One region of the Aliiglaciecola sp. NS0011-25 genome, then DNA from elsewhere that is predicted to be linked to it. Evidence: predicted binding sites of a transcription regulator. Region 1 holds the regulator's gene; each other region holds the start of a gene.
What was found. The regulator sigma-54, encoded in region 1, starts transcription at its own class of promoters, with help from an activator protein. The targets are predictions, from matches to a motif close to GTTGGCACGNNNNTNGNNT.
Positions count from the first base shown of each region.

Region 2: a site for sigma-54 is predicted at 1,905-1,923, ahead of ABWV72_RS07140 (S8 family peptidase). Genes of this name have one in related genera too.
Region 3: a site for sigma-54 is predicted at 1,790-1,808, ahead of ABWV72_RS07740 (CCXG family PEP-CTERM protein). Genes of this name have one in related genera too.

Region 1 is NZ_BAABWR010000020.1:76,508-82,073, forward strand. It holds gene ABWV72_RS16690 (HPr family phosphocarrier protein) at 56-331, opposite strand; gene rapZ (RNase adapter RapZ) at 328-1,173, opposite strand; gene ptsN (PTS IIA-like nitrogen regulatory protein PtsN) at 1,170-1,616, opposite strand; gene hpf (ribosome hibernation promoting factor) at 1,635-1,922, opposite strand; gene ABWV72_RS16710 (RNA polymerase factor sigma-54) at 1,950-3,428, opposite strand; gene lptB (LPS export ABC transporter ATP-binding protein) at 3,490-4,215, opposite strand; gene lptA (lipopolysaccharide transport periplasmic protein LptA) at 4,215-4,772, opposite strand; gene lptC (LPS export ABC transporter periplasmic protein LptC) at 4,759-5,319, opposite strand; gene kdsC (3-deoxy-manno-octulosonate-8-phosphatase KdsC) at 5,316-5,566, opposite strand, start outside.
Region 2 is NZ_BAABWR010000006.1:128,735-134,300, reverse strand. It holds gene ABWV72_RS07140 (S8 family peptidase) at 1-1,860, opposite strand, end outside; gene ABWV72_RS07135 (type II secretion system protein N) at 2,251-3,123, shown strand; tRNA gene ABWV72_RS07130 (tRNA-Leu) at 3,255-3,339, opposite strand; tRNA gene ABWV72_RS07125 (tRNA-His) at 3,343-3,418, opposite strand; tRNA gene ABWV72_RS07120 (tRNA-Arg) at 3,556-3,632, opposite strand; tRNA gene ABWV72_RS07115 (tRNA-Pro) at 3,659-3,735, opposite strand; gene ABWV72_RS07110 (DUF5062 family protein) at 3,923-4,183, opposite strand; gene ABWV72_RS07105 (hypothetical protein) at 4,219-4,878, opposite strand; gene folD (bifunctional methylenetetrahydrofolate dehydrogenase/methenyltetrahydrofolate cyclohydrolase FolD) at 5,087-5,566, shown strand, end outside.
Region 3 is NZ_BAABWR010000007.1:60,946-66,511, reverse strand. It holds gene ABWV72_RS07750 (hypothetical protein) at 1-490, shown strand, start outside; gene ABWV72_RS07745 (isocitrate dehydrogenase) at 635-1,642, shown strand; gene ABWV72_RS07740 (CCXG family PEP-CTERM protein) at 1,852-2,439, shown strand; gene ABWV72_RS07735 (ComEA family DNA-binding protein) at 2,681-3,004, shown strand; gene galU (UTP--glucose-1-phosphate uridylyltransferase GalU) at 3,047-3,940, opposite strand; gene ABWV72_RS07725 (UDP-glucose dehydrogenase family protein) at 3,942-5,282, opposite strand; gene ABWV72_RS07720 (glycosyltransferase family 2 protein) at 5,452-5,566, opposite strand, start outside.

The sequences.
Region 1 (5,566 bases):
TAATAGTTTAGAGGACTAAGGGCAGCAGGTCAGCAATTATTTGCACATTGCTTAACTATTCGTTTTCGTGAAATTTCTCAACTATGAGTTTTTCAATCGCGGCAAGGGCGTGTTCAGCATCGACTCCTTCGCTAATGACGTTAACTTCTTTGCCTTGGGAGCTTTCTAACATCATCAAGCCCAATACACTATTTGCGGAAGCCGATTTCTCCCCTTGAACTAGGGTAACAACGGCATCAAATTGATTGGCTACTTTGACTAATTCAGTAGCCGCTCTTGCGTGTAATCCAAGTTTGTTAACGATGACTATTTGCTTTTCAAATCGATTCATCGATTTAACTCTCGGTGCCTTATTTGAACATCTGGGTGAGACGCTGAAAATGTTTTAGCGAGTGACTCAGCCACATAAACTGAGCGATGTTGGCCTCCAGTACAACCGATTGCTACTGTCACGTAACTACGATTGTTTCTTTCTAGATGAGGAAGCCAAGTTGAAATGAGATTTTGAATTTGCCAGATAAATTTCGTCACTATTGGCTGTGAGCCTAAAAATATCTCGACCGGAGAGTCTAATCCACTGAGGTGCTTTAAGTCTGGCTCCCAATGTGGGTTAGGTAAAAATCGCGCATCGAATACATAATCGGCGTCTTTAGGAATGCCGTATTTAAAACCGAAGGATTCAAATACCAAAACTAGCCTAGAGCTTTTCTTGCCTAGAATTCGCTCTCGAACCAATTCAGCTAATTGATGCACCGAAAGTTTGTCTGTATCTAGATATAAGTCGGCGCGTTCCGCAATAGGGGCTAACAGTTGACCCTCTGCCTGAATCGCATCCGAAAGAGATTTGTTTTGACGAGATAACGGATGCAGTCGACGAGTTTCGCTGAAGCGTTTTATCAGCATGTCATCACTGGCATCTAAATAGACTATGGTCATGTCCCAAGTGGCAGGCAAATAATCAAGAATTTCGACTAATTCACCAGGTACCTTGGGAAGGTTTCTAACATCGATACTCACGGCCACTTGGTCATATTCATCCATAACCGTATGGGTTAGAGTCGGTAATAGGTTAACTGGGATATTGTCGACACAATAGTAACCTAAGTCTTCTAAAGACCTCAGTGCAATAGACTTTCCTGAACCAGAGCGGCCACTAATAATTATCAGTTTCATGCAACGATTGCCTCGTATAACTGAGCATTATCTTCTGCACGACGAATACGTTTCAGAATTTCCTTATCACTTAATTTTGTCGCGATGGTTGCTAAGGTTTGCAGGTGTCCGGCGGCTTTATCTTCAGGTACTAAAATTGCGAAAAATATGTCCACAGGACAATTATCCACAGCGTCAAAGTTGATAGAAGGATCACTGGTGATTAGAACTGCGACCACATCCTTTAAACCCGACAGTCTACCGTGTGGCAATGCAATACCATTCCCGATTCCTGTGCTGCCCATCTTTTCGCGGCTAACCAGACTATTTAAAATCGTTGTCTGATCAATGTCATCGATTTTTTCTGCCGCTATCAGGCTGATAGTTTCAAGAATTCGTTTTTTACTTGTCCCCTGGACTGCACAACTTGTGCAGTCAGGGGAAAGGATGTCTTTAATTTCCATTAATTAATCTAATATATGTTAATGACGCTTAATTTTTTCCTTGTGCTTGATTACCTGTCGATCAAGCTTATCTATCAATCCGTCAATTGCTGCGTACATATCGTTGTGCTCTGAGGTTGCAAATACTTCGCCTCCGCTAAGATGAACTGTCGCTTCAGCTTTTTGATTAAGCTTCTCGACATTAAGAATGACATGGACATTGTTGATATGATCAAAATGCCTTTCTAGCTTTGTAAATTTATTGTCTACATAATCTCGCAAAGAATCTGTAATTTCTACATGATGGCCAGTAAGGTTAATTTGCATATTAGCGTATTCCTTCTGTTGTTGAGCCTACAGCAGGCTCTTGCGTTGGTTAGACGGTGGGATCGATAAAGACTCCCGGTATTTTGCTATTGTCCTACGGGCGACCTGAATACCTTGGTCTGCCAGTAGATCAGCAATCTTACTGTCGCTAAGAGGCTTGGTAGGAAGCTCTGCTGCGACGAGTTTTTTAATTAATGCGCGAATTGCCGTTGAGGAACACTCTCCTCCAGAATCAGTTGCTACATGGCTGGAGAAAAAGTATTTAAGTTCATAAATTCCTCTAGGTGTATGCATATATTTCTGTGTGGTAACACGGGAAATAGTTGATTCATGCATATCTACCATTTCTGCGACATCATTTAACACCATTGGTTTCATCATTTCAGGTCCATGCTCAAAAAAACCAACCTGCTGCTGAACAATGCAGTTTGCGACTTTGAGTAAAGTGTCATTACGACTCTCTAGACTTTTTATAAACCACTTGGCTTCTTGCATATGCGACCGAATAAATTGACTATCACTGGTGTTTTTAGCGTTCCGGCTCATTGCCGCATATTGCTGATTTACATTCAGCTTAGGCAAACTATCGGGATTTAGCTCAACTTGCCAACGACCATTTTTCTTCATCACTGAAACATCTGGAATGACGTATTCAGATTCACCGATTAACAATGAACTACCAGGGCGTGGATTGAGTGTTTGCAATAACCGCATAGCTTCTCGTAATTCGTCTTCTTTTAGACGAGTTTTACGCATTAAAGTTCGGTAATCTTTACTGCCTAATAAGTCAGCATATTCGCTGATTAATAACTTAGCTTCATTTAACCAAGGGGTGTCAGGTGCAAATTGATTCATTTGTACCATTAAACATTCTTGCGGATTTCTTGAGCCTGAACCAATAGGGTCGAACATTTGAATACGTTTTAAAACGCATTCCACCTCATCAAGTTCAACCTCTTCATGGTCGAGACTAGCAAGAACATCTTCGGTGCTGATAGTGAGGTAACCAGACTCATCAATAGAGTCGATAATTGCGATTGCTATGGCAGTATCAACTTCAGAAAAAGGCGTTAAGCGCATCTGCCACAATAGGTGATCTTGAATATTTTCGGTTGTTTCACCTTGGAAAATTTGGTCGTCATCGCCGCCACTACCACCGCTTATTGAGGCGGGGGCTGAGGAGGCACTGATATATTCGTCCCATGTGCTATCTATGGGTAATTCGTCTGGGATATCTGCTTTTTCTAATGCCTCGTTTGTATCCATGGAATCAGAACTTGCGGATACCGTCTCCTCTGAGAACTTGTCATTACTGTCTGCTAAAGCGGAATCCCCAGTAGGGATATCTGAACCGTCTTCTACTTCTAAAAGTGGATTCGATTCTAACGCTTCCTGTATTTCCTGTTGTAAATCCAGCGTTGATAATTGCAATAGACGTATAGCCTGTTGCAATTGAGGCGTCATTGTTAGTTGCTGGCTGAATTTTAATTGTAACGAGGGTTTCATTTAGTTTTTTTATTCTTACTTGTTTAGCCACAAAGCTTTGGTTAAAAACAACATACCTCTACTATAGCTTGAATTGCTCGCCAAGGTATACATCTCTGACTTGTTGATTATTTAAAACTTCTTCTGCGGTTCCAGAAGCTATCAATTCACCATGACTCACAATATACGCTTTTTCACACACGTCTAGCGTTTCACGCACATTATGATCAGTTATTAATACACCAATACCTCTATCGCGTAGGTGTTGAATTATTTTTTTTATATCGTTTACTGAAATCGGGTCAACACCAGCAAAGGGTTCATCCAATAGAATAAACTCAGGGGCGGCCGCTAATGCACGAGCGATCTCGACTCTTCTGCGCTCCCCGCCTGATAAACTCATGCCAAGGCTGTTACGAATATGGTTAATATTGAATTCATCCAATAATGCATCCGCTTGCTCTTCTCGCTGATCAGAACTTAATTCTTTTCGGGTTTGCAAAATTGCCATGATATTTTGGTAAACGGTTAACTTACGAAATATAGATGATTCTTGAGGAAGATAACCAATTCCTTTTCGTGCACGGATGTGCATGGGTTGTAAGGTTAACTCGGTCTGATCAATATAAATCTCGCCTTTATCGAGTGGCACTAACCCAACAATCATATAGAAGGTCGTCGTTTTACCAGCACCATTGGGACCTAACAGGCCAACAATCTGTCCAGTAGAAACTTCAATGCTTACATCTCGCACCACTTGCCGAGATTTATAAGACTTCGCTAAATTGGTCGCTTTTAACGTTGCCATTAAGGTTTTTCATCCTGCAACTTGTCTTGCTCTTCTTCAGTTTTTTTAGTGTCGTCAGTTTGCCGATTGCGAATGCTTTCGGGTTGGAAAATGGCAGTGACACCGCCTTCTGCGTTGCCGTCACTTTCTGCTATCAATTGCTCTAATTCCATATTAAATTGAATCGATTCACCTTTAACAAGGCTACTATCCTGATTTAATTCGGCTGCACCATTGAGTGTCAGAGTACGATTCGATACTTCATATTTAATTTCATTGGCCGCGGCGCTAATATTACTGCCATCATCGAGGGTTTGGCTGTATTTTGCTGGTTTACCTCGGGCAATAAAAACTTCTTTACCTTCCCCTAAACCCGCAATAACCTCGACTTCGTCAGCCAAAATTTCAAGGCTACCTTGGGTGATTTTGACGTCTTTTCTAAATATCGACGTTTTGGTTTTGCCATCAAAAAAATTCGACTTTGAGTCAACTTTGATTGGCAAGCTAAAATCGTTCTCACCGGCAATAATAGCGGCGCTGAACATTAAGCTAATAAATAAAGCGCTAACGCGGCGCATATTGAGTTTGCACATGATTTTTAAGTTCATATTCCTGTGTAGTTAAATTTGCTACAAAACCGTTACTTTTAACAATGAAATCTTTCCCGTTTATCTCAACCGGTTCGTCAGACATCATTGTTTTATCGACTAAATTAATTTCTAAAAACTGGGTTCTGATTGTTTGCACAAATCCCGATTCATCGAGGCTTCTAATCTCTACATCAGTTTCTAATTGAATTCGATTATCCTCATACAGCGTGCCTTCCTCAGCTTCTACATGCCAAGGCGTTTGCTCATCGGAAACATAGATGGTGTATTTAGGTTGGCTGAATAAAGTGAAGCCTAGGATTTGATAATGTTCCATTTTAAGCGCGAATACCTGATGATTCACTTCGCCGTTTTCATTGTAAAGAGTGCTGCGCATATTCCTCGCCTGATAATTAGGCTGCCAGGAATCTTCATTACTAGAATCTGTCTGTTCTGGATCTGAACCCATCCACCCTGGCACATATACCATCAAGACTAGCACAAACAAGATGCCAATGCTTAGGGTGATACGATTCATACACTACTACCGTAAATACGATTTAATTTGTTGTTGGCAAACAAAATTAGATCACAGATTTCTCTCACTGCGCCAGCACCACCAGTTGTTTTAGTGACATATTCTGCCACTGATTTCACATATGGATGGCCATTAGGAACACTGATAGACACACTGCTTTGTTCAAACATACCTACATCAGGCATATCATCACCCATTGAAGCGATATTCTCTTTTTTTAGGTTTAATCCCGTTTTGAGTTTATGTA
Region 2 (5,566 bases), on a different contig from region 1:
AGAACCATCCCAGATTGAACCTTCAAGACTAGACAAACCATCCCAAAGTGAACCTTCAAGGGCGGTAGTGCCATCCCAAATTGAACCTTCTAATACTGAGAATCCATCCCAGATTGAACCTTCAAGTATAGTAGAACCATCCCAAATCGAGCCTTGCAGGGCAGTAGTACCATCCCAGATTGAACCTTCAATAGTCGCTGAACCATCCCAAATTGAACCTTGAAGTGCAGTGGTCCCATCCCAAATTGAACCTTCAATTGCAGTAAGTCCATCCCAGATAGAGCCTTCAATTGTTGTCGTACCATCCCAGATTGAACCTTCAGCTACGAATTCACCATTACCTAGTGCTAACAACAGTTGACCTTGTTCAGTCACTCGTGCTGGCCCTTTAAAGTGAGCAACACCGTTCAAATCAGCTGTAAGATCTAAGCCTACATTGGCACAACCTGAAGCAGTACTTGTAACTGCCGCATAGGCATTGATTAGACCTGCACCTTGTGTGAAAGGACCATAAGCTTCACCTGTAGATGGATCTGTCATAGCTGACGCTGAATCAATCAAACGACACTTTACATCATCAGGGCTTAAGTAAGGATTGTGTTGCAACATTAAAGCAACCGTACCTGTAACCACTGCAGCTGCCTGTGAAGTACCAGATATCATGTGGTAATCTTCACCGGTCTCAGATTCTACGAAGTTTTTGTTTTTCAGTAAATTTTTGTTCATTTTAGAGCTGATATGCCCGCCAAATGCTACGATTTCAGGTTTAACAAAGCCCTCTACTGAAGGTCCCTTAGACGAGAACGTAGTCATACGATCATCACTTGCATCGCTGGGAGTATAACTGTCTGTCGCTGCACCAACGGTAATAATATACGGATTGTTACCTGGAACTGACACTGTCGCATAATCTGAGCCAGTGTTACCCACTGAAGTCACCACTACAATACCAGCATCCCATAAACGCATCACAGCTTGGTTAATTGGATCGCTCCAATAGTTAGATTGCACACTAGCCCCTAACGACAAATTTAGCACACGGATACGATAGCGATTACGGTTTTGATAGATATAGTTTAAGCCGTCTAACACATCCGTATAGCTGCCGTTTCCTGAAGCATCAAAGGCTTTAACAGATAACAAATATACATCTGGCGCCATGCCGTTAAACTTACCATCTTCACTTTTTAAACTGCTGGCAATTATCCCGGTCACGTGACTACCATGACCGTTTTGGTCATCATTCAAAGTTCGCGTCTTTTTACTTTTAATCGCGTTATACTTATAAAATGCACGAGCACGGTCATATTGATTGCGTAATAAATATTTACCTTGGCTTCCGCCCATCAATGTACCGCTGTCTAAAACAGCTACTGTCACACCTCGTCCAGTAATCCCCCTTTCATGCAACAAATCTGCCTGAGTTTGAGTGGCGATATTATTATCGATGGCGAATTTTTTAAGTTGGCCTGATGCACTTTCCAACTTCCCATTATCACTTCCCATGGTCATTACGTTTCTATCTGCGGTAACGTGCAAACCAGATATATTGGCTAGTTCATCAGCCTGAGAAACAGACAAATATGCGCTTATGGCGTTGATAATAGGGAATTCACGAGCCACCGCACCACCAACGCGCTCTACTGCAGAAACTAGAGCATCGCGACCTAACCCCTGTAATATATAGGATTGTTCTTTTGCAACGTTCTGTTTAATAACCATTTGCGGGGTACTGCCCGATTCGGTAAAAAAAGGAACACTGCTACTATTGGCTTGAGTTGTCAGCATCACTGCTGAAACACTGCCAATTAGTGATAACGCTCCAACTAACAATGTTTTCTTATCTGTAAAAAAACTCATTTTACCACTCCACTTCGGATAAATTTTAATCTCTACAGATATCAATGCACACACCATGCCAGATTTAAAAATAAGTGTAACCCATTGTTTTAATTGATTTAATATAATTTATCAAAAACAAAACTTAAAATATGAAACATAAACTTAAATACTGAACAAAAATAAGAACCACTTATTCATAATTTAAGTCATAAATGCGAGTCCAATTAAATTACCTTAAAATTTGCGTTACTTGCCTTTAGTATTTGTTAGACAAAGTAACAAAAGCCTTCTTTAAGATGTATTGATAACCGTTATTAGGGTGTCCCCCTGAAATAGGCATTGAGAAGCAAGCTAGTGATGGTTATCCTGCACCTAACATTAATACAAATTTACTCCCGAGTTCTCTGCATGAGCAATAGCAATAGCAATAGCAATAGCAATAGCAATAGCAATAGCAATAGCAAAATAATTCTAACCATCCTTTTCATCGCAATAGCAGTATTGTGTTATGTCATGTTTGCACCTCCTGCTCATGAGCCAATTGAGCTGTCAGAGGAAGTCAAAAAAGAGTTACTGAATGAGACCGGCGATATCGGTATGCAACAACAACAGCATCCACAACATTCACAGCCGGAGGAACAAGAAATAGATTTGGAAGGTATACCGCCAAGCCCATTAGATATTTCATTAATAGGCGTGGTAGCCAGTGATGTGGATACTGAAGCCTCAGCAACCATTCAATCACGTTTACAAATTCGCACTTACTTTATTGAGGACCAAATTGCATACACCAATGCGGTTATTCAAGAAATAAGGAACGATAGGGTTATATTGTTAAATGAAGGTCAACGACAGGTTTTATTGCTTAGAGGAACCGCTTCGAGTGATGAAGACAAGGGAAGCACTAATACCAATTCAAACTCATCAAATGGTTATGATCAAAATTCCAATGATGATGACATTGCAAAATCAATTGGCAATCGGCCTAAATTATTAGAGCACATTATTCATATTTCACCGTTTGACCAAAATGACTTATCGGCAGGTTTTAACGTGTCTCCAGGCATGAATCCAAAACTGTATAAAAGTGCAAATTTCAAACAAGGTGATATTTTACAAAAAATAAATGGTAACGATATCACCACAGAAGAGGGACTAGAGGCCGTTCAAACATTACTGCCCACCGCTCAAACATTGGTGTTTAGCGTATTACGTGGTGGTCAAGTGATTAGTTTATATTTAGATATTCCTTCAGAAAACCTAAGTATTCAGAAAATTTAGAAAAACGAAAATAGGCAAGGATGCTTATAGTTAAATAGACACAAAGAAAATTAAGAAAAAGGACAGAAGGAAAATAAGGGAGTTTAACGGTTATTAAATAACTGAGATATTGAGAAGGGATCTTCTAAATATGGTGCGGAAGGAGAGACTTGAACTCTCACGCCGTGAAGCACTGGAACCTAAATCCAGCGTGTCTACCAATTCCACCACTTCCGCAAGTGGGGTGGACGATGGGGTTTGAACCCACGACCACCGGAATCACAATCCGGGGCTCTACCAACTGAGCTACGTCCACCACTGTGTTACTCTTTTCTACACTAAATCTTTTTTACTTACCAGATAATTATATATCCGTATTCATCTGTCACTCTCATTAAATATACATTATCGAGAAGTAACACTAGATATCAAATTCATATCCAACCGTTCCGCTGGCGCGTCCGGCAGGATTCGAACCTGCGACCACCCGCTTAGAAGGCGGGTGCTCTATCCAGCTGAGCTACGGACGCTCTACGAATCTGAACAAGCAAAAAAATGGTCGGTGAGACAGGATTCGAACCTGCGACCCCTTGGACCCAAACCAAGTGCGCTACCAAGCTGCGCTACTCACCGAACAATCGTTGCGATAAAAACCTCATCGCTTCGAGGGGGCGCATATTACCCACTTGCCCCAATCTCGTCAAATACTTTTTTATAGATTTTTTCTAACTGCTTAATTATGGAGCAAATAGTTTATAAAACAGTCTTTTTTGATGCTTATTATTAATAATCCGTGCAGGTCAGCATAAAAACCAAAAATTTATTTTAATAACGCATGATCAGCGGGCAATTTATTTTTTATCCAAATAGCCAACCTGTGCTTCATACTCAACAAATCTTCAGAATCTCCACCTAAAGACGCAATCAGTTTATCGTTTACTAATAGACGATAAATAATTTCCACTTTTTCCTTTTGTCCCATGGTTTCACTAAAACCATCATATCCACGGTTTTTTGCATAGGTTTCCCCTACGCTAATTGCCATTTTCAACAATTGTTGTTCATTTTTGATTTTCTTCAAAATAATTCCTTAAGCCAGAAAACGCTACTATACGCTTATTTTGTTTTGTCTACTTCAGCGCTGTGCTTTGATTCAGGATAAAACCATATACCATTCTTCTCTGGGGAAAAACCCAGCTGAACTAAATAGTTTTCATGCTTCAAGCTGTCTGCTTTAGCAAATACATTCCCATAGCCAAATTGTTTTTTTAGTCGTTGGCCTTGCCCCAACACAAAGTGTCCAATGCGACAATCTCGATAAGCAGGGATAACAAAATCAAAATCAACAATAAAATTATTGTTTTCATCAGGGTATCCAGAAAGCAATCCTGCCACTTCAGTATTTTCCATCATAAAGTAAAATCGACGGTCCTTTTGTTGCATTTTTTTGAAAAAACGAGGAAAGTGGAATTCAATATCCTGGCGATGATAATCAAGGAAAAAATCCACATAATTCGAAGGCATACTCACCTCTAATACAGAAAAATGCTGCTCGGCTTGCATTAACATTTTGCGTAAATAAACAACGTTAGTAATAGCAATAAAACCATTTAGAAAAGCCACCGGAGAAGCGCCGATAATAATTCCGTAAATACAAAATGATGAGGCTCCAAATAGATTGTACCAACGGAGTCGTACAATTGAATCTCGCGTTAATGAAAACGCAATTAACGCCGATGCACAGTAGCCAAAAATTTCTACGCCAGAGAGTTGCAAGAGTCTTTTCCTTTATAATGTCGGTTATCTAAACCATTTCAGATAAACATATTGGGATTATACGTCAGTTCAATTGCAATTCCTGCTAATCCGTAGCATCAATTAATTTGCACCTAACATCTAAGCATAATTAATATCAACTCACGATTGCTTGGCTTGCCATGGTTATGGGACAATAAGCGCAACTGAAGATTTAAAAGCTAAACAAATGCCAGCACAACTGATAAACGGAAAATCAATTGCCAAACAGGTAAGAGAAAACGTCGCTTCCCAAGTAGAAGCCATAACGGCCGCAGGAAAAAGACCGCCAGGCCTTGCAGTAATTAAAGTGGGGCACGATCCTGCCTCAGGTGTATATGTGGCAAATAAACGTAAAGCCTGCGATGAAGTTGGCTTTGTCGATAAAGCCCATGATTTACCAGCCAACATTACTCAACAACAGTTGCTAGATTTAGTGGATACACTCAATCAGGACCCTGAAGTTGACGGTATTTTAGTGCAATTGCCTTTGCCTGCAGGATTGAATGCAGAAGAGGTTTTAGAACGCATCCGTCCCGATAAAGACGTTGACGGTTTTCACCCTTACAACATTGGCCGTTTAGTGCAACGTATGCCAGCTCTAAGGCCGTGTACTCCAAAAGGTATAATGACCCTCATTGAATCGACAAAACGTCCAGCAAAAGGGTTA
Region 3 (5,566 bases), on a different contig from region 1:
TGCAGCCAACCTCAGCGCACAAAATAAACATGTATCTCCAGAGGAAGCATCAACATTGTTGTGTTTTGCCTGCAGTGGCCTATTTACCCAACCAGCACTAAAAACCCGTACTCAATGGACTCGGCGTCAAGAGCGACAACAAGACATTAGCTATTTATTCGATTTTCGTAATCCCGAAACGTTACGCAATCACAGCCTAAAGTTATGCCAAGCTTGGCAACAACCCACTTTATATAGTGATGCAATAATGGCAAATAGTCAGGATTCCGATGAACTGTCGAAAAATCCGATTCTTAACACATTGACAGTAACACTAGGTTTAAGTGTTCTATTAGCCAGACGACTGTATTTTTCCGAACACCAATTAAATGATGTATCGCAACGTTTTTATACTAACAGCTTAAGGTTTTTAAAATTAAATGAACAAAAAGTTAGCGAATTGTTAGCTAACTCACTGCAACAAAGTCACAGTTACTGCGCTTTACCTTAAAATTCAAAAAATCTACTGGAATAACGGTGAAATGGCGGTAATACGTGGAAAATTAACTGAAAAAATGGTATAAATTCGCCCCTAAATTTCAGTCTAGACGCCGGTTAAATACCCAGCCCTCAAAGTGTAAAATAGGAATTCATCATGACACAACAACGTATTACCGTTATCAAAGGCGATGGTATCGGACCTGATATCGTCGATTCTGCCCTACAGATATTAGAAAAAGTTGGCTGCGACTTTGCGTATGATTTTGCCGATGCAGGTTTAATGGCGCTGGAGAATCACGGCGAACTGTTACCGCAAGAGACTTTAGATCTTATTGAAAAGAACAAAGTTGCGTTAAAAGGTCCACTGACAACGCCAGTGGGAGAAGGCTTTACGTCTATTAACGTTAGCTTGCGTAAAAAGTTCCAGATGTACGCAAACGTTCGTCCAGTTTTGTCTTTCAAAGGTACCAAAGCACGTTACGAAGACATTGATATCATTACCGTCAGAGAAAATACTGAAGGAATGTACTCAGGCTTAGGGCAAGTGGTTTCAGACGACGGCACAGAAGCCGAAGCAAAGAGTATCATTACGCGCAAAGGCGCAGAACGTATTATCACATTCGCTTACGAGTTAGCTCGCCGCGAAGGACGTAAAAAAGTTACAGCAGTACACAAAGCGAATATTTTAAAATCAACATCAGGTTTGTTTTTAAAAGTAGCCAGAGAAATAGCCGATAAATATCCCGATATCGAGTCAACAGAGATGATCGTTGACAATGCGTGTATGCAATTGGTTATGAACCCACATCAATTTGATGTCATGGTAACCACCAACTTGTTTGGTGATATTCTATCCGACCTGTGTGCAGGCCTAGTGGGCGGTTTAGGTATGGCACCAGGTGCAAACATAGGTTCAGACTGCGCCATTTTTGAAGCGGTACATGGCTCAGCACCAGATATTGCAGGTAAAAACCTAGCGAATCCAACCTCTGTTATTCTTGCCTCAGTACAAATGCTTGAATATTTACAGATGGGTGATAAAGCTGAAAAAATCCGTAATGCCCTCAAAGACGTTATCGAATCTGGTGATCGCACCACACGAGATCTGGGCGGCCAGCACGGCACCACAGACTTTACTCAAGCGGTATTAGATAGACTTTAAACTAACAAATTAGATTCGATCTACATCAAGCCATTACATTTAATATTGTAGTGGCTTTTTCGATTTAGAACTGTCGAAATATTTAACACAACTAGTCGGACCTCCTGCCAATTTAAAATTTATTCCATTAAAATCAACAACTTAAAATATGGCACACATTGTGCTTTACCCGGTTTTTAAAATTATTTTTAGTATCATAGGAAGTAGTCATGATAAATCTTTTAAAATCTGCTTTATTAGCAAGTTTGGTAATCTCCGCATCGGCAAACGCAGCCGTAATCACGTTAGAATCTCGCGATATCGACGCCAGCTTTAATAGCAGTGATCTGCAAGCCGCGTTTGATTTATTGCCTTCATCTTCGGTTAACACCATTAGCTCTACCGACAATTTCAATACAGATAGAGACAGTGTGAATTTACTAACTGTTGAATTTGACATGAGCTATGAAGGAAGTTGGACACTTGAAGCAGGGTTAGACGCCGGTTATGGTGCAGAACTGTTTTTTGATGGAATCTTAGTTTCAGAACGAACTGACAACCTTTGGTGGAAGTACAATTGGAACAACTCAGATGTTTTTACTATTGATTTGAACAACATCGCAATTGGTAGCCACACTATCGAATTGTTTTGGGCTGAAAACTGCTGTAGTGGTAATAACTCAATCAGACTGACTGAAGTGAGCTCAGGTGAAGTTCAAACATTATCTGCTGCTTCTGTAGACGCTGCCAGTATTCCTGAGCCTGCAGGTATTTTATTACTAGGCATGGGTTTATTAGCGCTTGGTCGCAGAAAATAGCCTAGCATAAACCTACACTGAAGTTTCTACTGAACAGTAGAGTCTAACTAAGGTCCTTTTCAAGGGCCTTTTTTAATCCCTTTAAAAAATGTCTGTTTTAATGACGACCTTGCAAACCGCAATTTCTTACCCAATATCTACTTTGACTGAAAACTAGACTTTACATGTATTCAAAGCCGGACTAATTTTAAATCGTGCAAATTAAGCACTAACGGATTAAAAATGAACACGGAGAATCTATATGAAAAAGTTCTTACCTACTTTAGTAGTTGCTTGTGCAGTCTTTTTAGCAAGCAGCCCACTAACCATTCAAGCGAAAAGTTTAAATCAAAAAGTTGAAACTGCGAAGACTCAGTTACAAACTCAGTCAACACCTATCAATTTAAATACAGCAACAGCCGACGATTTAGAAGCCTTACCTGGTATTGGTTCAAAAAAAGCGCAAGACATAGTCGCTTATAGAAAAGCCAATGGCAGCTTCAAGCGTGTGGAAGATATCACCAACGTTAAAGGCATTGGCAATCGAATGTTAGAGAAATTGAAAACATCTATTTCGGTGAAATAAAAAATGGCGCCAAATTGGCGCCATTATTAAGTTCTTTCAGTATTATTTAATCGTCTCTTTCAGAAACTCAAGAAACTCATCTTTAATTTCTTCGTGGCGTAAGCCGTATTCGATATTGGCTTTCATATAACCTAACTTACTTCCACAATCATGGCTTTTACCGGTCATGTAATATGCATCAACCTGTTCTTTTTCCATCATGGTATCAATGGCATCAGTGAGTTGAATTTCATCGCCAGCACCTGGCTGAGTTTTTTCCAATTCATCCCAAATACTTTCAGATAAAACATAACGACCAACAACAGCTAAATTAGAAGGCGCTTCTTCCAAAGGTGGCTTTTCTACCATCTTATGGATTTTAGCTGACTCACCTTCACCCAGCTCTTTTCCAGCTAAATCAACCACACCGTATTTATGAACCTGATCATCAGGCACCGCTTCCACCATGATTTGACTTACCTGACTGGTATTAAAAGTAGCCACCATATCAGCCAAGTTATCTTTCTTCGGATTACATGCGGCATCGTCAATGATGACATCAGGTAAGACAACAGCAAAGGGGTTGTCGCCTATCATTGGACGGGCACATAGAATAGCGTGGCCCAAGCCTTTCGCTACACCTTGACGCACATGCATAATGGTTACATCTTTAGGGCAGATAGCTTGCACCGCTTCGAGCAATTGGCGTTTAACACGTTTTTCTAATGTGGCTTCCAATTCGAAACTGGTATCGAAATGGTTTTCGATACTGTTTTTACTCGCATGAGTTACTAATATAATTTCTTTCAAACCTGCGGCAACACATTCCCCAACCACGTACTGAATCAGTGGTTTATCGACTACTGGCAACATTTCCTTTGGAATAGCTTTTGTTGCTGGTAACATCCTCGTCCCCAGTCCTGCAACTGGAATGACTGCTTTTTTAACCTGACTCATATTAACGTTCCTTTATTGATAATCCACGACCTATGGCGTAGTAATGCAATCCGTATTCCTGCATTAACGAAGGTTCAAATAAATTTCGTCCATCAAATAATAATGGCTCAGATAACGACTGTTTTATTAACTCAAAATCAGGTGCTCTAAACGCCTGCCACTCTGTACAAATAACCAAGAAATCAGCACCTTTAAGTGCGGCTTCTTTGGTACCTGTTAAACTCAAATCATCACGTACACCGTAAATACGCTGTGTCTCTTCCATCGCTTCAGGGTCGTAGGCTTGTACCTTTGCGCCAGCTTCCCATAAATTTTCCATCAAAACACGACTAGACGCTTCGCGCATATCATCTGTATTGGGTTTGAACGACAACCCCCAAATAGCGACAGTTTTGCCTTTCAAATCATTGTTGAAATGACGGCAGATATATTCGAATAACTTTTCTTTTTGTTTGTAATTAACCGCTTCAACCGACTCAAGAATCTTTGCAGTATAACCAGCTTCACTTGCACTACGAGCGAGCGCTTGCACATCTTTGGGGAAACACGAACCTCCATAACCACAACCAGGATAAATAAACTGATAGCCAATTCGTGGATCAGAACCTATGCCCAGTCGCACATTTTCAATGTCAGCACCAAACACCTCGGCTAAATTAGCCATTTCATTCATAAAGCTGATTTTAGTAGCCAACATGCAGTTAGCAGCATATTTGGTCAATTCAGCACTACGAATATCCATCACAATAATCTTGTCATGGTTGCGATTAAATGGTGCATAAAGCTCTCTTAGCTTTTTTTCTGCACCATCACTGTCAGTACCGATAATAATACGGTCCGGTCGCATACAATCATTGACTGCAGCGCCCTCTTTTAAAAATTCTGGGTTTGAAACTACATCGAAGGGAATTGATTTGCCAAGAGCCTCTTGGACTTCAGCAATTTTAGCTTTCACTTTATCCGCAGTACCAACAGGAACCGTTGATTTGTTAATCACAATTTTATGTTGATTCATGGCTTCGGAAATCGTTTTCGCTACCGCAAGCACATATTTTAAATCTGCAGAGCCATCTTCATCAGGAGGCGTACCTACGGCGATAAAAATCACCTCTCCATGCTCTACCCCTGCTTTGGCATCAGTGGTAAATTTAACTCTTCCAGCTTCAAAATTAGACTTAACTAAAGGCGTCAAACCTGGTTCAAAAATAGGAATTATCCCTTTTTCCAAGTTGTCCACTTTGTTTTGGTCCACATCAACACAAACAACTTGGTGACCGACTTCTGCCAATACAGCTGCTTGCACTAACCCCACATAACCAATACCAAAAACGGTTACTTTCATTATATTTAATTCCTTTATTTATTTAGCTGTATATTTGTGAGCAATTATCATGCAAATAATTCAATTGAGTAATTTATGAGTGATATTACAAATGGTGGATAGTGTATAACTTCAGAAATGAAAAATACAGGTTGAAAACAAGACTAGAGAGCAAATAGATAACACCTGGTTACCAGTTATCTGAAAAAGCCCCGTTCTTTTTGCATAAACCGTCCCACAAACCACACAACATAAACTTAATGCGTTCTAATTTACGGTCTTGTAATAAACTGTTGGCAAAAAAT